DNA from 3 places in the Exiguobacterium sp. s192 genome. Region 3 is predicted to be linked to each of the others. Evidence: riboswitches for the same ligand, from Rfam matches in the RefSeq annotation. Region 3 holds a riboswitch; each other region holds the start of a gene.

Region 1 (7,140 bases), on a different contig from region 3:
TCCCCGGTCTTCATGTCGCCGATGACAGCGATGATCGTCCAAGCGAACAATAGAATGACGACCGCCGGCCACATCGATTTCATTCCTGCCCAAATGCTGATGCGGTAATCACGTGCCGGAATCTTCCGACCGATCAACATCAAGAAGGCAACGATTAAACTGATGACGACACCTGCAACAAGAGAACGTGTCACGTCCGTTGATTCGAAGGCACCAATCAATGTAAAGGGACGATCGTCAGCGGCAAGCGCTTGAGCACCCGTCCAAAGAAGAGCTGTGACGGTCGCGATGACCAATACGATAATCGGGACGACCAAGTCACGGACTTTTCCATTATCGTGCTCTTTGACCTCTTCCGCCATTCCCATTGGAGTACCTTTGTTGGCGTCAAACAACTCACCTTGTAAAGCACGCAATTCATGCGTCCGCATCGGTCCAACGGCAATTCCCGTATAGGCGATGTAGAGTGTCAGCAACAAAGCGAAGATGGCATAGAAGTTTAACGGCACAATCATCATGAAGGCACTGAACGCTGAGTAATCGGTGATCGAATGTGTCGTCAAGATCCCGGCGATGATCGAGATGATGAAGGCACCCCAGCTGGATAACGGACTGATGACACAGACCGGTGCAGCGGTTGAATCAATGATGTACGCCAGTTTGGCCCGTGAGACACCGCGGCGGTCCGTTAACGGTCGACTGACGTTTCCAACGGCCAGACTGTTGAAGTAATCATCGATGAAGATTAAGATACCTAAGCCGAAAGCGGCGAGTCGGGCGCCACGCGCCGTCTTGACGTGTGTTGTTGCCCATTCGCCGAAGGCACGGGCACCACCTGATGTTTGAATCAGTGTCGACAAGACACCGAGTAACAGTAAGAAGACGAGTAATAAGACGTTCCATTCATTTAAAGCCCCGTCTGCCCAAAACAGACTGAAGATATTTTTCCCGAGATAAACAACGGTATCGATCGGATTGAAGCTGTGAAGCAATAACGCTCCGACTAAAATACCGACACCGAGTGAGATGACGACTTTTCGTGTAACAATCGCCAAGACGATGGCGATTACCGCCGGCGCAAGTGCGACGATGGAATCTGAATAGTTGACCATGGTTGTGGTTCCTCCTCCTTTTTTAGAAGATGAGACCCATTGCACAGAAAAAAAGCAAGGGCACCGGCAACAAAGCCGACACCCTTGCTGGATGCGTCTTTCTTAGCCGAATTGGAGCGCTCCATACAACATACGTATGGCAATCGAACGGGTATTTCCCAATTCGACCAGCTTCGTCACGTCTGACACATGACGATACTTCGGCGGCATCACCTTTCGTTGATCGTCATTGTTGTCATCCTCAGATCAAGTACTCATTAAGACCGCGCCTCTACCTCATCGATAGAATAGTCATATTCTTTTCATAAGAAAACCTTATCATATTTCAGAAAATAGTTTCAAGTCTGTTTTTTTTATCATGTAGGATTTTTTGCTTATAAAAAAAGCGAGGATTCATCCACTATACGGAATCATTACAGGTGGGCGGCGCCAATTACGCCGGCATGACCCTGCAGTGTTGCCAACCGAATGTTGATGTTAGGACGAAGTGACGGATAAACACGTTCTTTGACAGCCGCTAACAGTTGTTCCCAATACAAATCAGCAGATCCTGTAACACCCCCGCCGATGACGATGACGTCCGGATCGACCGTATGAATGATATTAGCCAGACCCGTCGCTAAATACGCGATGAAACGGGTTCTTTCCTCCTGATCTTCTAATAATGTGACAATCGAGGATGTTTGTTTCTCACGTGCCCGTAACTGAAGCGCGGTTCCACTCGCTAAGCCTTCGAGCGAACCTGTATTCAGTACAGGATGTGGAGAACCGGAGAACTCAATGATGGTATTACCGATTTCACCCGCACATCCATTGGCGCCCCGAATCAATTGTTTTTCATAAACGTAACCACCGCCGATTCCTGTGCTGACAGTCACGTAATAAACCGAGGAGAAGTTTTTCCCGGCACCAAAAAGTGCTTCGCCAAATGCGGCTGCATTGGCGTCATTTTCAAGAGATACAGGGACATCAAATGCAGAGTGTAAAGGTGCTGTCAGGTTGACGCGTGTCCAACCCGGAAGGTTGGGAGGCGAGAGGAGGCACCCTGTTTTGGCATCCAGTGGACCGGGTGCAGCGATTCCGATTCTTGTGATGTCAAATTCCTGTTTGAACAGTTGAATGGCGCATTTGAGTTGATTGATTGCATTCGCCGGGCCTGCTGAAGGGTGAGTCGGAAAAGAAAGTTGTTTGACCACTGTTTCTTGATCGATGGCGGCGACACGCGTTTGTGTTCCGCCTAAATCTACACCAATTTGCAAGGGACGCTTCGTGCGAGAAGAAGGACCGGTCAACAATACAAGACCGTTCCCTGAAATCTTCTGTTCTGTCTGAGCGGGCAAAAGAATGGTTGCACCTGCTGTGAACTGATCATGGTTCAGACGAATCGTTCCTTCGATGACGGTAATGACTTGGAAAAAGGAACGTGCCGGAATCACATGACTATTTCGAACGGTCCATTCTTCTACAAAAAAGTAAGGGGTATGAGTCAATGATTTTTGAAACGGAGAGAGCTGTACAGGAGGTTCATGGTAGTGAAAATGCGGAAACTGAATGACTTGCCGAGCCTGTTCCAAATGGAGTGGACGCGGAACACCCGTCGCAGGATCAAGGCGGTCATAATCATATAACCGATAAGTCGTGTCCGAATTTTGCTGAATTTCGAGTACGACGCATCCCTTGGTCAAGGCATGAACGGTGCCTGCCGGAACGTAGAGAAAATCACCTTTGGAAACAGGCACATATTGAAGGTGTTGCTGGAGTACTCCTTCCTCGAGCGCCTGATCAAATTCAGCTTGTGATTGAAACGTATGACCATAAATAATGGATGCATCCTCGGGACAATCGACGATGTACCAGCATTCATTTTTGCCGAATGGTTGCTGTTCAAGGCGTTGGGCATCTGTATCGTTTGGGTGAACTTGTACGGATAAATGACTGGATGCATCAATCCATTTCATCAATAGCGGGAACTCGGATGAAGTGTCCATCCCGAAAATTTCAGGGTGATTTGACCACAATTCCTTTAAAGAAAACCCGGAAAATTGACCGGATTGAACCAGGGTCACTCCATGTTCATGACTAGAAAGTGTCCAAGCTTCTCCTGTTTTTTGATCATCTGAGATGACAAAACCATGCTGTTTAAGCTGCTGACCACCCCAAATACGTTCTTTTGTAAGGGGTTTGAAAACAATCGGCTCGTTCATGCATACTCCTCCTTTGATCTGTTATCAAAAACAACTCTACACTTTTAAAAAATAAAAATAAACAAAATAATTATCAAGTATAGACATGAAAGAATAAATCCGTATAATCAAAGTTGTAAGCGATTTCAAATCAGAGAGGATGTTTGGAATGAAAAAAATCATGTTAGCGTGCAGTTCAGGGATGTCGACGAGTATTCTTGTGACAAAAATGCAGGAACATGCAAAAGGAATCGGAGAAGAAGCAAAGATTTGGGCGGTGGGTCAAGATCAAGCGATGAAAGAAATCGAAGGAGCAGATGTCATTTTGATTGGACCACAGATGCGCTTTTTATTATCAAAGTTTCAACAAGCAACAGACAAGCCGGTCGAGGTCATTGACATGATGGCGTACGGAATGGCTGACGGAAAAGCGGCCTACGAACAAGCCGTAAAATTGATGGGGTGAATGACATGCCAACTAACGAACAGACGATGGAACAAGTGGCCTTCATGATGATTTTGCACAGCGGAAATGCACGAAGTACGATTCGGGAAGCGATTGAAATTTATAAAGACGGGTCGTTTGAAGAATTCGAGCATTTGTTATCAGATGCGCGTGCCCAGTTGCAAGAAGCGCACCAGGTTCACTTTGGGCAGGTTCAAAAAGAAGCAAACGGCGAACCGACGACACTGTCACTTTTGTTATTACATGCAGAGGATCATTTGATGTCGACACAAACCATGCTTGATTTAACATCCGGACTCATTGAATTGATGGAACACAAGTTTTCTAAAAAATAATAAGGAGTGTTCGAAATGACTGAGAATAGTAAGTGGTTTGATCTGTTGAGTCGTTTCTTGATGCCGATGGCGGCATTTTTAAATAACAGTCGTTACCTGCAGACGTTACGTGATGCATTCATGCTTGCTTTTCCGATTACGATGTTTGGTTCTTTGATCGTCGTCGTGGCGAATCTACCGTTTCTCGAAAAATTCATGTCCCCCGGCGTACTCGATGCATTCAAGACCTCTCTTGGAAATGCACCATCGGCGACCATGGGAATCATGTCATTGTTTGTTGTGTTTGGAATCGGCTATTATCTTTCAAAAAGTTATGACGTAGAGGCCGTATTCGGTGGAGTCATCGCACTTGTTTCCTTTTTATTACTTACTCCTTTTTTTGTCGCAGTAGAGAATGTCGCTGATCCTGTTGGGAACGTCATTCCATTAGATCGTCTAGGGGCTAAAGGAATGTTTCTTGCCATGATCACCGGATTTTTAGCAGGAGAAATTTATCGGTTCGTCGTTCAAAAAAACTGGACGATCAAAATGCCGGCCGGTGTTCCGACAGCCGTTGCCAAGTCTTTTTCAGCACTCGTTCCAGCATTGTTGACACTGACGATTTTCCTCGGAATCAATATTGCCGTCACCTCTCTTTTAAATACTAATTTACACGATCTCATCTTTAACCTCGTTCAAAAACCACTTGTCAATTTAGGGAATGGACTCATCCCGACATTGATTGCGATTTTCTTTGTTCAATTGTTTTGGTTCTTCGGTTTACACGGACAAGTCATCGTCAATTCGGTCATGGACCCCATCTGGAATACTTTATCTTTAGAAAACCTCAATGCGTACACCGCGAATGGAGAACTTCCGAATATCATCAGTAAACAGTTCATCGAAATCTATACAGTGGGAATCGGCGGTTCCGGTTCGACGCTGGCAGTTGTCGTCGCGATTCTATTATTTATGCGTTCCAAACAATTAAAACAAATCGGAAAGCTTTCGATTGGACCAGGTGTTTTTAACGTAAACGAACCGATGATCTTTGGTCTTCCGATCGTCATGAATCCCTTGATCATGATTCCCTGGATTGTCGCGCCTTTAATTACTGTGACCGTCACTTATTTTGCAATGTCATCCGGTCTTGTACCGCCTCCGACGGGGGTCGCTGTTCCTTGGACGGTACCGATGTTCATCAGCGGCATGATGGCAACGAATTCTCTGGCAGGCGGTTTGTTACAGCTCGTCAACTTCGCAATCATCATGGCGGTGTGGTTCCCATTCCTCGTGTTCATTGATCGCTTGAACTTGAAAAAGGAACGTGAGGAAGCAGATTCGATAAAAGAGAAAAACGAACAGATCGGTTGAGTGAAAACTTATAGATAGGACGTGGATGCGATGAACCAAACAGAAAACATGATGACTCAGACAAAACGTTACACATTTCCAAGCGACTTTTGGTGGGGGACTGCCGCGTCGGCGACACAAATGGAAGGTGCTGCCTATGAAGATGGAAAAGGACCAAACATCTGGGACTATTGGTATGAACAAGAACCAAATCGCTTTTTTGATGGTGTGAGTGCGACAGTCGCATCAAATTTTTATCATCGGTATGAAGAAGACATCGCCTTGATGAAAGCGTTGGGACATAACTCATTTCGGATTTCGATTTCCTGGTCACGGCTTTTTCCGTCAGGAGAGGGAGACATTAATCCGCTGGCAGTCAATTTTTATAATCGTGTCATCAATGAACTGATTGATGCTGGAATTGAACCTTTTGTCAATCTGTATCATTTCGATATGCCGTTGCAATTACAACAAAAAGGCGGTTGGGAAAATCGTGAAGTCGTCACGAGTTATGTGGAGTATGCCAAAACGTGTTTTGAATTATTCGGTGATCGGGTTACGAAATGGTTCACCCATAACGAGCCGATCGTTCCTGTAGAAGGTGGGTATCTCTACGATTTCCATTATCCGAACGTCGTTGATTTCAAACGGGCTGTGCAGGTCGCTTACCATTCAATTTTATCAAGTGCATTAGCCATTAAAGCGTATAAAGCAACTGATTTAAAAGGGAAAATCGGAATCATCTTGAACCTGACACCTTCTTATCCAAGAAGTCAGAATCCGGCTGATCTGCAAGCCGCTCATCTGGCAGATATCCTCTTTAATCGTTCATTCTTGGATCCGTCCGTTCTCGGTACATTCCCGGATGAATTAGTCGACTTATTAAAAACGCAAAAAGCATTACCGCATGTTGAAGAAGGGGATCTGCAAACGATTGCGACTTATACGGTAGATGTACTCGGCATTAATTATTATCAACCGAGACGTGTCAAAGTGAAGGAACATCTCCCGAATCCGTCTGCACCGTTTATGCCGGAACATCTCTTCGATTATTATGAAATGCCGGGACGAAAAATGAATCGTTACCGCGGCTGGGAAATCTATGAAAAAGGAATTTATGATATTTTAACGAATTTACGAAAAAATTATGGCAATGTGGAATGCTTCATTTCTGAAAATGGGATGGGAGTTGAAGGGGAAGAGCAGTATCGGGATGCAGAAGGAAGTATCCAAGATGATTACCGGATTAACTTCATAGCAGAGCATTTGAAGTGGCTTCATTTGGCGTTGGAAGAAGGAGCAAACGTCAAAGGGTATCATCTATGGACGTTCATGGATAACTGGTCATGGAGCAACGCATATAAAAATCGTTATGGATTCGTCGGAGTGGATCTGGAAAATCAAACAAGAACAGTCAAGAAGAGTGGATATTGGTTTAAACAGTTAATTGAAGATCAAGGTTTTGAAAAATGACCCGAAAGGTAATCAAGGCATCTCTAGCCTTGATTATCTTTTTTTGTTATATTATTGATATATGTCTATACATGGGGTGATATCATGTCTACAAAAAAACAACCGAAGTATGAAAAAATTGCAGATGAACTTCGGAAAAGAATTCTTAATGGAGGATATGATGTTGAAGAGGCCATGCCTGATGAGATTCAACTGGCAAAAGAATTTGAAGTAAGCCGTATGACCATGAAACGTGCGCT
Region 2 (7,140 bases), on a different contig from region 3:
GGACGTCAATCGGCTGTTTCGTTGTATGACGAGAAACTCGCGACTTACACAAAAGAAGATGCCTTTGATCACGAAGCGGCAAAAGGATTCATCAAACTGCATGGTCTAGCGATTGCGACACATGCGAGTGTCCATCGTCAGGAAGGCGTGAAAAAATGACGAAACTATGGGGCGGACGGTTTACGGAAAGTGCTTCCGCTCAGGCGGAGGCATTCGGCGCATCGATCTCATTTGATCAAAAACTGGCGGCTGTCGATTTACAAGGCAGCCTGGCCCATGCGCAGATGTTATACGAACAAGGGATTCTCGAGGAGACGGAATGGCAACAAATCGAAGCCGGACTCAATCATTTACAAACGACGATTGATCAGCATGTCTATTCACTGGCCGATGAGGATATCCATATGAACCTCGAGCGGTTGTTGACAGAACAGATTGGTCCTGTTGCCGGTAAACTGCATACAGCGCGCAGTCGAAACGATCAGGTCGCAACTGATCTTCATCTCTGGATGGAGCAGCATGTTCTTGAACTCCTGTCGAGTCTTCGCAATCTGCAATCCGTCATTACGGAACAAGCGGATCAACACGTCGAAACGATCATGCCGGGGTATACCCATCTGCAACGAGCCCAACCGATTTCGCTCGCGCATCACTTGCTGGCTTACTTTTGGATGTTTGAGCGTGATGCCGAGCGACTGACGGACAACTTAAAACGGGTCCGGATGTCACCGCTTGGTGCCGGTGCACTCGCCGGAACGACTTTCCCGATTGATCGGTTCAAGTCAGCCGAGTTGCTTGGATTTGAACACGTCTATCCCAACAGTTTGGACGCCGTCTCGGACCGGGACTTCGTCATTGAATACCTTGGCATCGCGTCGACGGTCATGATGCATCTGTCACGGTTCTGTGAAGAAATCATCATCTGGGCGTCACAAGAATTTTCGTTCATTGAACTGTCCGATGCGTTTTCGACGGGATCAAGCATGATGCCGCAGAAAAAGAATCCGGACTTCGCAGAATTGATTCGCGGAAAGACAGGACGGGTATATGGAAACTTGATGGGGTTCTTGACGACGATGAAAGCATTACCACTCGCTTACAATAAAGATATGCAAGAAGATAAGGAAGGCGTCTTTGATACGGCTGATACGGTTTTACAATCGGTTCAGATTTTTACCGGGATGCTCGAATCCGCTACGTTTAAGACAGAAGCGCTCAAGAAGGCGACAATGCAAGACTTCTCGAATGCAACGGAACTGGCCGATTACCTTGTCACAAAAGGCATTCCTTTCCGGGAAGCGCATGAAATCGTCGGCAAAGCCGTTCTGCATTGTGTCCAGACCAGCTGTTTCTTGAAGGATTTGACACTCGAGACGTATCAGACATTCCATCCGGTCATTACGGAAGATGTCTATCCGTTGCTCGATCCGGTTCAAGCCGTCGCGAGACGAGGGAGTTATGGCGGGACTGGTTTTAACGCTGTTCGCGAACAGCTGACCCAAGCAAAGCAGACCCTTCAAAAATTATAAAAATCAAAAAAGTTTGGCAAATCACTGGATTTAACAAAAAATGTTTGCTATAACTGTAACTAACAACCGACAGATAGAGGCGCGGATGACATCAGTAGCAACACTTACAAAGGCAAGCATGCCAAGTGATGTGAAAGGGGAAATCCGCCGAAGTGAACAAGAAAATGCTTTTTCTTGATTGCTGGTACAACGGTTAAGATCCGTTGTACTGCCGAAACCCACGTTTCGGAGCGCTATCTTACGTAAAAGAACGAATGACACTGTCATCGTTTGTCCGATCGTGATAACGACGGGCCGTAGGAACGCTCCTACCGGCCCGTCGTTTTTTTCTGTTTCGGGACAAAAGGAGATAGGATTGTGACAACTGTACTTAAATTTGGTGGTAGTTCGGTTGCGACTGTCGAACAGATTCAGTCAATTGCGAATTATTTGAAGAATCGGACGGATCAAGGAGAAAAATTAGTCGTCGTCGTATCGGCGATGGGAAAAATGACTGATTCATTGATTGCCCAAGCCCAGGCGATCACGGATCGACCGGAACGGCGCGAGCTGGACCGTCTGCTTGCCATCGGTGAAGAACAGACGATTTCGTTGCTCAGCATCGCCTTGAACTCACTTGGGACAAAAGCCTTGTCCCAGACGGGCGCACAAGCAGGCATCAGTACGATGGGACTCCACACGAAAAGTAAAATCAAACAAATTGACGGCGAATTACTCCGGAAAAAACTGGAGACCTACGATGTCATCATCGTCGCTGGTTTCCAAGGGGTCAATGAACTGGGGGATGTCACGACACTGGGGCGCGGCGGATCGGATACGACAGCCGTCGCACTGGCAGCCGTTCTCGATAAACGATGCGAAATCTATACGGACGTTGACGGCGTTTATACGGCTGATCCACGGATTCATGCAACAGCACAGCCGATTCCGCACATTTCATACGATGAGATGATGGAAATGAGTGCTCTCGGATCAAAAGTCATGGAGATGCGGAGTGTCGAGTTAGGTAAAAAATACGGTGTACACATCTTTGTCGGAAAAACACTTGAATCGGAAAGAGGGACTTGGATCATGGAGGCAACGGAAACGATGGAACAAAAAGCGGTCACAAGTGTCAGTGTGACAAAAAACGTCATGACGGTATCGATCAAACACGTACCACAGACAAACTCAGCGGTCGCAGATATCTTTGAATTGTTGTCAGGACGTCACGTCAACATCGATATGATCAGTCAGACGACGTTTGACAGTGACATCTTCCTCTCGTTCTCGTGTCCGCTCGACGAAGAAGAGTTTTTGGAAGAAGCCTTGCAGGATATCATCAATCGTTTCCCGACCGTCAAAGTCGACCGTCATAACCAACATGCCAAGTTATCGGTCGTTGGAATCGGAATGCGTGACGCAACAGGCGTCGCTTCGAAATTATTTGCGACATTCCGGGCGGAAAACATCACGTTTTATCAAGTCACGACGTCAGAAATCAGCATCTCGTATACGATTGCCCAAGCCGACATCGAACGGACCGTCGCAGCAATCGCCAATGCATTTGATCTGTAAGGAGGAAACCATATGTATCATGTAGCAGTCATTGGCGCAACAGGCGCCGTTGGACAAAAAATGTTGCAAGTCTTGGCGGAACTCGACTTTCCGGTTCGTCAAATTTCAGCTTACGCTTCAGCCCGTTCTGCCGGGAAAACCGTCCAGTTCAAAGGGCAAGACGTTACGATTCAAGCATTATCGGAGCAAATCACAGAAGCCGGCATCGATGTCGCACTGTTCGCAGCAGGCGGAACGATCAGTGAACAGTATGCCCCGTTACTCGCTGCAGCAGGAACACTCGTCGTCGACAACTCGAGTGCCTTCCGGATGCAGGCGGATATCCCGCTCGTCGTACCGGAAGTAAACCCGAAGGCAATCGGTCCGGACGATCGATTGATTGCCAATCCGAACTGTTCGACGATTCAATCCGTCGTCGCCCTGGCCCCGCTTCAGCAGTTTGGTTTACAGCGTATCAACTATACGACGTATCAAGCGGTCTCCGGTTCGGGTCAAAAAGGAATTGAGGATTTAGCCCGCGGCAGCCGCGGCGAAGAACCGGTCAATTATCCGCACCCGATTCACGATAACATCCTGCCGCATATCGATGTTTTCTTACCGAATGGGTATACGAAAGAAGAACAGAAAATGATTGACGAGACACGCAAAATCTTCCGCTTACCGGAGTTGCCGGTCAGTGCGACATGTGTCCGCGTCCCGGTCACGAACGCTCATTCCGTTGCGATCAACGTGACGTTTGAGCAGGAGACGACGGTCGAAGCAATCCGCGAAGCATTGCGTCAAGCACCCGGCGTCGTTCTGGTCGATGATGTCAGTCAAAATCAGTATCCGATGCCGCTTGACGCCAGTGGAACGGATGACGTATACGTCGGACGGATTCGACAGGATCAGAGTCTTGCGAACACCTTCCACATCTGGTGTGTCGCCGATAACATTCGAAAAGGGGCCGCTTCGAACGCCGTGCAAGTGGCGCGTCAAGCACTTGAAAGTTCAATCCATTCTTAAGAAACGGGGAGGAATCCGACATGTTTAAAGGAGCAGGAACAGCACTGGCAACACCGTTCACGTCAACGGGTGAACTGGATTTAACCGTATTTGAACAACTCATCGAACAACAACTCGCGGCAAACATTCAAGCATTGGTCGTCGGTGGGACGACAGGAGAAGGATCGACGTTGACGAATGAAGAGTTCGAGACGTTACTGAAAACCGCGGTCCGTGTGACGGCAGGACGCGTGCCTGTCATTGCCGGAACCGGAACGAACAATACAGCGCAGACGATCGAAAAGACACAAGCGGCGGAACGTCTTGGTGCCGATGCAGCGATGCTCGTGACACCGTATTACAACAAAACGTCACAAGCCGGTCTCGTGGCGCATTTCACGGCCGTCGCGGACGCGGTTTCGCTGCCGATCATGCTGTATAACGTCCCGTCACGTACAGGGGTGGCGATTTCAGTTGAGACTGCCGTGACGCTTGCGAAGCATCCGAACATCCAAGCGTTCAAAGAAGCGAGCGGAGATGTCAGCTTCATGGGTGAACTGATGACGGCTTTACCAAACGACTTTGCCGTTTTCTGCGGCAACGACGATCAAATTCTCCCGTACATGGCATGGGGGGCACAAGGCGTGATTTCCGTCTTGTCGAATCCGTATCCGGCTGAGACGCAAGCCTTGGCAGAAGCGCTGCTTGCAAACGACTACGACACGGCACGCCGGATTCAGAGTGATCTGATGCCTGTCATTTCCGCCTTGTTCAGCGACGTCAATCCGATTCCCGTCAAAGCAGCACTTGAAGAAATCGGAATTGCCGTCGGGGCCCCCCGTCTGCCGCTCGTCCGTCAGTCGGAAGCAGGACATGCGCACCTGCTTGAGACGATGCGGAGTTATAAAGGAGTGGTTGGATGAGACTCGCCATTCACGGATACGGAGCGACCGGACATTACGTGCATGAACTGGCACCGGATGCCGTCGTCGCCGTCATCGACAAAACGAAAACGGCGGAACGTGTGCCCTCATACGGCACGCTCGCCGAAATGACGGAATCGGTTGATGCGATCATTGATTTTTCGCATCCGAGCTTGTTGCCGGATCTACTGGATTACGGCATGAGAACGAAGACACCACTCGTCATTGCGACGACCGGCTTCTCGGAAGCCGAGCTGCAGACGATTCGTGACGCTTCCAAACAGATTCCGATTTTCCAATCGTATAACATGTCGTTTGGAATCGCGATGATGCAACAGTTGTTGAAAACACTCGTTCCGCTTGCTGGAGCTTTCGACATCGAACTGCTTGAGAAACACCACAATCAAAAAGTCGATGCACCGAGCGGGACGGCGGAGCTGTTGCTCCGGACCATTCAGGATTTACGAAATGTCCAACCGGTCTACGAACGGGAGTCGACGCGTGAAAAGCGGGAACCAAACGAAATCGGGATGCACTCGATGCGTGGGGGAACGATTTTCGGCGAACACGAAGTGTTGTTTGCCGGGGTCGATGAGTTGATCGAAATCAAACACACGGCGTTATCCAAAAAAGTATTCGCTTCAGGCGCCATCAAAGCGGCGGAAGCACTCATTCAAAAATCAGCGGGACTCTATACACTGGAGACGCTCTACACACAGGAGGATTCACATGTTATTAACTGATGCTTATGAAATTGCGAAATTCATTAAAGATGCGAAAAAACAAACGCCCGTCAAATTGTACGTCAATGGTGACTTGGCAGGATTGACGATTGAAGGAGCAACGGCATTCGGAACGGATCAATCCAAAATTTTCTTCGCCGATGCAGGACTTGCTTCAACTTTCTTAGAAGAGAATGCAGACCGGATTACTGAAGTGCACGTCGAATACGACCGTCGCAACAGTGCCGTTCCAATGCTCGATACACGTCATTTGAATGCCCGGATCGAACCAGGTTCATGGATTCGTGATCATGTCGTCATCGGCGACAATGCGGTCATCATGATGGGGGCAATCATTAATATCGGTGCATCGATCGGAGATGGTACAATGATTGATATGAACGCCGTCGTTGGTGCACGCGGAACGATTGGTAAAAACGTTCATGTAGGTGCCGGTGCAGTGGTCGCTGGGGTCCTTGAACCACCTTCAAAAACACCGGTCATCATTGAAGATGGTGTCTTGATCGGAGCGAACGCCGTTATTTTGGAAGGTGTCCGCGTCGGAAAAGATGCCGTCGTCGCAGCGGGCAGTGTCGTCACAGAAGACGTTCCTGCCGGTAGCGTAGTTGCTGGTACACCAGCACGCGTGATCAAACAGAAAGACGAAAAAACAGCAGAAAAGACGCAACTCGTGGATGATTTACGTTCACTCTGATTGACGTCTAAGAGGAGGAAAACACATGGCAGTGGATACACAGTATGGTGAAGCGATTTGGTTAGACGGGGTTTTTCATGATCCAAAAGAAGCAAATACGAGCGTCATGTCACATGCGATCCATTATGGAAGTGGATTCTTTGAAGGAATCCGTGCGTATGCGACACCGGATGGTCCGGCGATTTTCCAATTGACGGAACACATTGAACGTCTGTTCCGGAGTTGTGCTTTTTATCACGTGACGATTCCTTATACAGTGGAAGAACTCGTCCAAGCGACGATTGATCTTGTCGCCAAAAACGGCTTTGAATCTTGTTACATTCGCCCATTTGTTTTCCTCGGTACACCGTGGCAGGCACTGATGGCAAAAGATACGACGGTTCACGTCGGGATTTCTTGTTGGGAGCTCGGTGAGTACTTTGATAAAGGTGCCGGCATCCGTGCGAAGGTCGCTTCATACCGTCGCGTTTCGTCCACGATGATGCCGATGCAAGCAAAAGCTGCCGCCAACTACATGAACTCGCAACTCTTAAAAGGGGAAGCACTTCGTGATGGATTTGATGAGGCGATTGCCCTTGATATGAACGGAAATGTCAGTGAAGCGAGTGTCGCCAACTTGTTTATGTTGAAAAACGGCACGATTTATACGCCTTCACTCGACTGTTCGGTTCTTGACGGTATCACACGTCAAGTCATCATGCGTCTTGCGC
Region 3 (7,140 bases):
AACAACACGAACAGTTTTACCGGACGATGTTGTTGCAAGGACCGATCAAGACCTTTATTTCCCGTTTCCTGGACACGTTAAAGGAAAACTACCGCCTCGTATTTAAAGCGCATACCGTCAGTGAAACGAGACGGGTGGATCAGGATCTGTTGTTAAACTACGTGATCGGGGGACAATTGGGGTTATTGATTTCTTGGTTACGCAATGACCGTCCTTACTCGGCAACCTACATGGCCGACCAACTCAGTCGGATGATTGTGTTTGGAACAGTCGAGAGTATCGGTTTTCCGAATCGTGCGCAAGATCCAGTTTAAGAATCGGGTTTTGTTTGTCTTTGCCTGCACTTTTTTTATAGAAGACAGAAGTCGCCTGAAGCAAATCAGTCGTTGGGCACGAGACAAGGGTGGCAGAATTATCCTCTGCCACCCTTGTCTTATAGAGATTAATTTTTGAATCAGCACCAGTTGGGGTCAGGCCTGCTCGAGTTCAAGTGCTTTCGTATAGATCGTACTGCGATTACGTCCTGATTTTTTAGAATGATACAACGCCTTATCTGCTTGTTGCAACGCTTCAAGTGACGTATGCGAATCACTTGAATGTGCGATCCCGAGTGAAATCGTGATTTGCAGATCAGGGACACTCGTCGTCGGGAACAGATTCCGGGCAACCGTCATCCGGGCGAGCTCGGAGATTTTTTTCGCTTCAGCAGCGGACGTGTCCGGCAAGATGATTAAAAACTCTTCACCGCCGTATCGACCGACTAAATCGTCCGGACGGGCGAGGGAAGCAAGGGTCGTACCGAGTTGACGCAAGACATCATCGCCGGCATCATGACCATATGTATCGTTGACGTGTTTAAAGAAGTCGATATCGATCAAGACGAGGGAATAACCGTCTTCCGCAGAACCGACAAGAGATAAGGAATCATCCAGTCGACGCCGGTTGGCGAGACCGGTCAAGGCATCCGTCATCGCGAGTTTTTGTTGGTACTGAATGTTCTCAAAGTGGCGACGGAGTTCCGTCAATAACTGATAGGTTACGAAACCAGCAATCAGATTAAAGAAGATATACGCTGCCGATACTTTAAAGAATGTCGACCAACTATGGGTCAACAGATAGATGGCGGGTAAGGAATACAAGATTCCGACGCCGATCATCAACTCAAAATTCCAAAATGTCATACGGACGTAGCGTCTGATTATGCCAATCGTTCCGATAAATAATCCGATAACGATAGATGAAACGATGACCCCTTCCATTTGTTCAAACGGTGTAATCGCAAAACGAGTTCCGATAATCATCAGACCGGTTACGATGGCGCTTGGTAATCCACCGAACATCATCGCAATGGCGACCGGGATAATCCGCAAATCAATTCGTGCAACATCAATTTGGATGCTATTGAACATCAAGAGAACGGCGATGAGTCCGGCGACTCCTCCCAGAATGAGTCGCGTTTTTACATTTGTTTTAGGGGTGATCCTCGGTTGGTTTCGAAAGGGTAGAAACAAAAGAGTGATCGTTGTGAACAGTAGACAAAAATTGATGATGAAATTATTCATGATGGACAACAAATCCTCCCAGCTCCTCGTAAACGCATTTCCGTAACATACTTCCAGTATACTCATTTTACTAACGGCAAGAAATGGAAAAATGTGAAGTGAAACAGGAAAAGTCGACAAAAAAGACAAAGTACACAGTCAAGTGAACTTTGTCTGAAAAATAAGTTGAATATTTTTTACACACAATTTTTAGGAAGAAACGGCTTCTTCATCCATCGTCAAAAGAATCTTATCGAAGACACGAACCATGACATTCAGTTCCTCTTCCGTCAATGTGCCGAACCGTTCCTGCAGGTATTTCCGGCGGACAACTTCGAGTTCACGAAACGCCGTTTCTCCTTCATCCGTCAAAGCAAGGACAATCGATCTCCGGTCATCTGTTGAACGGGTCCGAGTGACGAAGCCTGCTTTATACAGGCGATCGGTTAAAGCCGTTACCTGACTTGTCGCAAGCTCAAACTGTTCTGCGAGTAGAGTCGGACGTTGGGGACCATTTTCGGACAAGCTGCGTAAGATGAAAAATTCACTTCGCGTCGCGGTTCCTTCAAACAGTCGGTTCAGTTCACGACGTAATGTCCGGAGAATGACACGCATTTGTTCCTCTAATCGGTAAGTCAGTTGATCACGTTCTTGTGGCATTCAAGCAACATCCTTTCTCTCGGTTAACTTCTATTGTTTAGTGTACTAAAAATTACGGAATTTTACCATGAAGAGCCGTCAATTCAAAAAAAGAATTGACAATTTAAAGACGATTTGTGTAACATGACGAGGTAATCAAGAAATTAATCACTAACTTAATTAGTTCTCACTCAACCAGTGGGATGGAGGTTGCGGTTCTTATGAGTACAGTTACGGATGTCGTCAAGCGGCAGATGAGGTGACTGAAAAGGAAGAATTGCCGAAATCAATCATCGCTTTGAAGATGATCGATTGGGATTAGATCAAACAGGTCTAATACTGTCACAGGTCAACCATGACTTGTGGGGAGCTATCTTTCACGACGGTAGAATGAGGCGCATCCTTTTACTATGTTGCGTTCTCATCTTCCTTCTGGAAGATGAGGGCGCTTTTTGTTTTTTCAAAAAGTGTCCTCTCAAAAAATCTAAAAAGAGAGAAGCGAATAACATGAATACTCTACAACCCCAAAGAAAACTCGATTCAACTGAAGAAGGCTTAAAACGTGGCCTGCAAGCCCGTCATATGTCGATGATTGCGATTGGCGGTGCCATCGGAACCGGACTCTTCATCGCATCCGGTGCATCTGTTGCCGCTGCGGGTCCGGGCGGTGCGTTGTTATCGTACGCCGTCGTCGGACTGATGGTGTACTTCCTGATGACAAGCTTGGGCGAGATGGCAGCTTACATGCCGGTCGCTGGTTCGTTCTCGACGTATGGTGCGAAATTCGTCGATCCATCGTTCGGTTTTGCCTTAGGATGGAACTACTGGTACAACTGGGCGGTTACGATTGCGGTTGAACTCGTTGCGGCACAAATCGTCATGACGTACTGGTTCCCGGATGTACCTGGTTTCTATTTCAGTGCTATTTTCTTATTGTTGATGATTGGTTTAAATTTCTTCTCCGTTAAAGGTTTCGGAGAAGCAGAATATTGGTTTGCGATGATCAAAGTCGTTACCGTCATCATTTTCTTGATTGTCGGTGTTGCAATGATTTTTGGTGTCTTCACATCGGAAGCGCCGGTCGGCTTTAAAAACTTTGCGTTAGGTGATGCACCGTTCGTCGGTGGTATTCCTGCCGTTATCGGAATTATCCTCGTCGCCGGGTTCAGCTTCCAAGGAACCGAACTCGTCGGAATCGCCGCGGGAGAATCGGAAGATCCGAAAAAGAACGTTCCGAAAGCTGTCAAACAAGTTTTCTGGCGGATCCTGTTGTTTTACGTCTTTGCGATTTTTGTCATCGGGATGTTGATTCCGTATACGAGTCCGAACTTAGTGTCGAATGATATTACGGATGTAGCCGTCAGCCCGTTTACACTCGTCTTTGAAAAAGCCGGACTCGCGTTCTCAGCAGCCTTAATGAACGCCGTCATCTTGACGTCCGTCTTATCAGCCGGGAACTCGGGGATGTATGCCTCGACACGCATGCTGTACACACTGGCACGTCAAGGCGATGCACCAAAAATGTTTGCTAAAGTCTCCAAAAACGGTGTACCACGTAATGCCTTGCTCGCAACCGGAGCCATCGGCGCACTCTGCTTCCTGACATCGATGTTTGGCGGTCAAGTCTACCTCTGGCTGTTGAATGCCTCAGGTATGACCGGTTTCATCGCGTGGCTTGGAATCGCAATCAGTCACTACCGGTTCCGTAAAGGATTCCTTGCTCAAGGACATTCGTTAAGCGACTTGCCGTACGTTGCGCCGGCATTCCCGTTTGGACCACTGTTTGCCTTTGGACTTTGTTTCCTAGTCATCGTTGGTCAAAACTATGCCGCGTTCCTCGCGGATCAAATTGATTGGGTCGGAATCGCTGCGACGTATGTCGGTATTCCGTTGTTCCTTGCCTTCTGGTTAGGTCATAAATTTAAAAACCGGACATCGGTTGTTCCTTATGCAGAAATGGAGTTCCCGGAACATCCGCGTCCATGATCAAATTGTCGATCCCATGTGTGAGCGGGATCGGCTTTTTTGTCGTATTGTTGTTAGAAAAATGTTGAAAAACATAATCAAGGAGTAAGAAATCGATTAAGATAAAAGAAAACGGAGGCGACTACAGTGAATTATTGGTATCACTTTAAACGGGCATTCATCCCGATTGCCATCTTGCTTGTAACTCTGGCGATCTATCAGATGCTCTATCGCATGAACAACATCTGGTATTCGTTTGGCGGATTGATCTTAGTGTTTGCCGCGATTTATTTTGTCATGCGGCGCTTAAAAGCGAATCCCGAAGATTGACTGAGCAAGATAGTAGGGGAGTGGGACGGAACGCGTTAAAATAGGCATATACAGAGGAGGGGAAGCTAGATGGCAAAAGCAATATTCGCAGGTGGCTGTTTTTGGTGCATGGTCAAGCCATTTCATAAATATGATGGTGTCGAACAAGTCATTTCCGGTTATACAGGTGGTCATACAGAAAACCCGACTTATAAAGAGGTCTGTTCAGAAACAACAGGACATTTAGAAGCCGTAGAAGTTACGTATGATCCGGCTGTCATCACGTATGAGGAATTACTTGAAATTTTTTGGCGCCAAATCGATCCGACTGATGGTGGCGGGCAGTTTAACGACCGTGGTCAATCGTACGAACCAGCCATTTTTTATGTTGATGAAGAACAAAAACAAGCAGCTGAACGTTCAAAAGCGGCGCTTGACGCATCCGGTCGTTTCTCACGACCAGTAGCTGTCGACATTCGTCCGGCGAAACCATTCTGGCCGGCTGAAGAGTACCATCAAGATTATTACAAAAAAAATCCGTTCCGCTATCAGATGTATAGTGTCGGCTCCGGTCGGGCGAAGTTCGTCAAAGAAGCGTGGAAGGATCAAGGCAAGGAACAGGAATTAAAACAACGTTTGACGCCGATCCAGTATAAAGTCACACAGGAAAACGGTACAGAGCCCGCTTTCCGCAATGAATACTGGGATGAGGAACGACCAGGTCTTTATGTCGATATCGTCGATGGAACACCACTCTTTACGTCAAAAGATAAGTTTAACTCGAACTGCGGATGGCCGAGTTTCGCAAAACCGATTTCTGAGGACAAAATGGAAGTCGAACTCGATACGACGCACGGCATGACGCGGACAGAAGTCCGTTCCGCTAATGCAGACAGTCATCTTGGTCATATTTTTGATGACGGTCCAAAAGAGTTGGGTGGCTTACGCTACTGCATCAATTCAGCAGCCCTGCGCTTTATTCCGTTAGAAGAGCTTGATACTGCGGGATATGGGGAATATAAAAAACACTTCGAATGAGTAAGACAGGTAGACAGCAAAGCGGATTCGTTTTGCTGTCTTTTTACTAACTTTTAAAAGGAGGGTTTTCCATGTTCACACGTGTATATGAAGAAATTCGACAGTTAACGATTGCAAAGGTGCTCGATTTTTACGATCACGAAATTCGGGGACTGGATGAAACAGCACGACAAGTGAAGTATCAAAAGATGAGTACCAGCCCGTTTCTTTTTTTCCGTGGCAGCTCTCATCTCTTTTATTACGATTTGACTCGAATTCCATTGGGATTTGATACACCAAGTGAGACGCCGACTTGGATTCAAGGCGATTTACATTTTGAAAATTTCGGAGTCCATGGGAATGCTAAAGGTGAAATCATTTATGACGTCAATGATTTTGATGAAGGGTACCTCGGTTCTTATTTGTACGATGTGATCCGGATGGCCGTCTCCGTCCAATTGTTTGCGAAGGAAGCGGGATACGATCCGGAACCAGCAATCGCCGCCTATGTCCAACATTACTTAGATGACTTACGGCAATATGCCAAAGGTAAAAATCCAAGCAAAGTGTGTTTTACGATCGATAATACAAAAGGGCCGATTCGTAAACTGATCAAAAAGGCAGAAAAAAAGAAGGCGGACTTGTTAGGGGAACGGACCACTGTTGTCGAAGGACAACGAAAATTTGCCGATTTACCGGACATGAAGCAAGTCGATGCAGCGACGTATGCCGCCATTGAATCGATTTGGCCGGATTATATCGCTTCAATTGATGAAGAAGACAGGCAGAAAGATGCATTTTACGAGATTAAAGATATCGTCTATAAACTGGATAGCGGCACGGCATCAATTGGTCTCGAACGGTATTACATCCTCGTGGAAGGAAAGGGCGGCGAACATGAGGATTTGATTTTAGAGATGAAACAAGCGCAATCGCCAGTACCCGCTCTCTTCTTGCCCGTCTATTTGGAAGACGTCGAAGCGGTCCATCAAGGACGCCGTGTCGTGACGTCGCAAAAAGCCATGCAGGCGCATGAAGATCCTTATCTTGGATATGTGACGATGAATGGAAAAGAATATTATCTCCGCGAACGTTCACCTTACAAAAAGAAATTAAAAGCGAAGCATATCAAAAGCCAAGAAGACCTCGAAAACGTCCTTTCTATTCAAGGTCAAATCACCGCCAAAATCCATGCGCGGGCAGACATGGATGCCGGAATTGATGTCGATATTTTAAAGCATCATGCGGACGTCGTCATCATCGAATCGATTGGGGTATCAGACGCAGAATTCACCCGGCAAATACAACGCTGGTCAAGTGCCTATGCGGCACGAACAACCCTTGATTTTCAAGTGTTTTTAACTTGGTTAGCTAATCGGTGATGCCTATATTTGATATCTGTATTTGAAGATTGTTTCATCTAAAAAATTCTTTCTGGAGACCTGTTTAAAAGGCTGTGGAAAGAATTTTTTTTAGTGACCGGAAATTATGTAAGCGGACATCATTTTACAAATGGGTCTAATGACCTATATCAATTTATCTGAAAAATTCGTAAATTTTGGTTTAAGTAATTGCAAAACATTTTTTGTAATACGAACTAAACACACAACAGGGGGAGTATCATCATGAGTTTGACGCGGAAAAAAGATGTTTCCGCTATGATTGCTGC

What was found. A riboswitch is a leader RNA that binds a small molecule or an ion and turns the genes downstream of it on or off. The one in region 3 is predicted to bind lysine.
Region 1: another riboswitch for lysine. It lies ahead of KNP87_RS09535 (Na+/H+ antiporter NhaC family protein); the one in region 3 lies ahead of KNP87_RS12175 (amino acid permease).
Region 2: another riboswitch for lysine. It lies ahead of KNP87_RS10600 (aspartate kinase); the one in region 3 lies ahead of KNP87_RS12175 (amino acid permease).

Annotation. Positions count from the first base shown of each region.
Region 1 is NZ_JACSMS010000004.1:179,246-186,385, reverse strand. Features, by position in the region: gene KNP87_RS09535 (Na+/H+ antiporter NhaC family protein) at 1-1,112, opposite strand, end outside; lysine riboswitch at 1,219-1,394, opposite strand; gene KNP87_RS09530 (type I phosphomannose isomerase catalytic subunit) at 1,526-3,316, opposite strand; gene KNP87_RS09525 (PTS sugar transporter subunit IIB) at 3,465-3,761, shown strand; gene KNP87_RS09520 (PTS sugar transporter subunit IIA) at 3,767-4,096, shown strand; gene celB (PTS cellobiose transporter subunit IIC) at 4,112-5,449, shown strand; gene KNP87_RS09510 (glycoside hydrolase family 1 protein) at 5,480-6,901, shown strand; gene KNP87_RS09505 (GntR family transcriptional regulator) at 6,986-7,140, shown strand, end outside.
Region 2 is NZ_JACSMS010000005.1:171,641-178,780, reverse strand. Features, by position in the region: gene KNP87_RS10610 (argininosuccinate synthase) at 1-159, shown strand, start outside; gene argH (argininosuccinate lyase) at 156-1,529, shown strand; lysine riboswitch at 1,596-1,773, shown strand; gene KNP87_RS10600 (aspartate kinase) at 1,887-3,086, shown strand; gene KNP87_RS10595 (aspartate-semialdehyde dehydrogenase) at 3,099-4,091, shown strand; gene dapA (4-hydroxy-tetrahydrodipicolinate synthase) at 4,112-4,993, shown strand; gene dapB (4-hydroxy-tetrahydrodipicolinate reductase) at 4,990-5,736, shown strand; gene dapD (2,3,4,5-tetrahydropyridine-2,6-dicarboxylate N-acetyltransferase) at 5,723-6,430, shown strand; gene KNP87_RS10575 (branched-chain amino acid transaminase) at 6,456-7,140, shown strand, end outside.
Region 3 is NZ_JACSMS010000007.1:69,426-76,565, forward strand. Features, by position in the region: gene KNP87_RS12160 (TetR/AcrR family transcriptional regulator) at 1-314, shown strand, start outside; gene KNP87_RS12165 (GGDEF domain-containing protein) at 471-1,628, opposite strand; gene KNP87_RS12170 (MarR family winged helix-turn-helix transcriptional regulator) at 1,752-2,201, opposite strand; lysine riboswitch at 2,377-2,561, shown strand; gene KNP87_RS12175 (amino acid permease) at 2,688-4,166, shown strand; gene KNP87_RS12180 (SoxR reducing system RseC family protein) at 4,293-4,475, shown strand; gene msrA (peptide-methionine (S)-S-oxide reductase MsrA) at 4,545-5,492, shown strand; gene KNP87_RS12190 (DUF2252 domain-containing protein) at 5,564-6,853, shown strand; gene bcaP (branched-chain amino acid transporter BcaP) at 7,097-7,140, shown strand, end outside.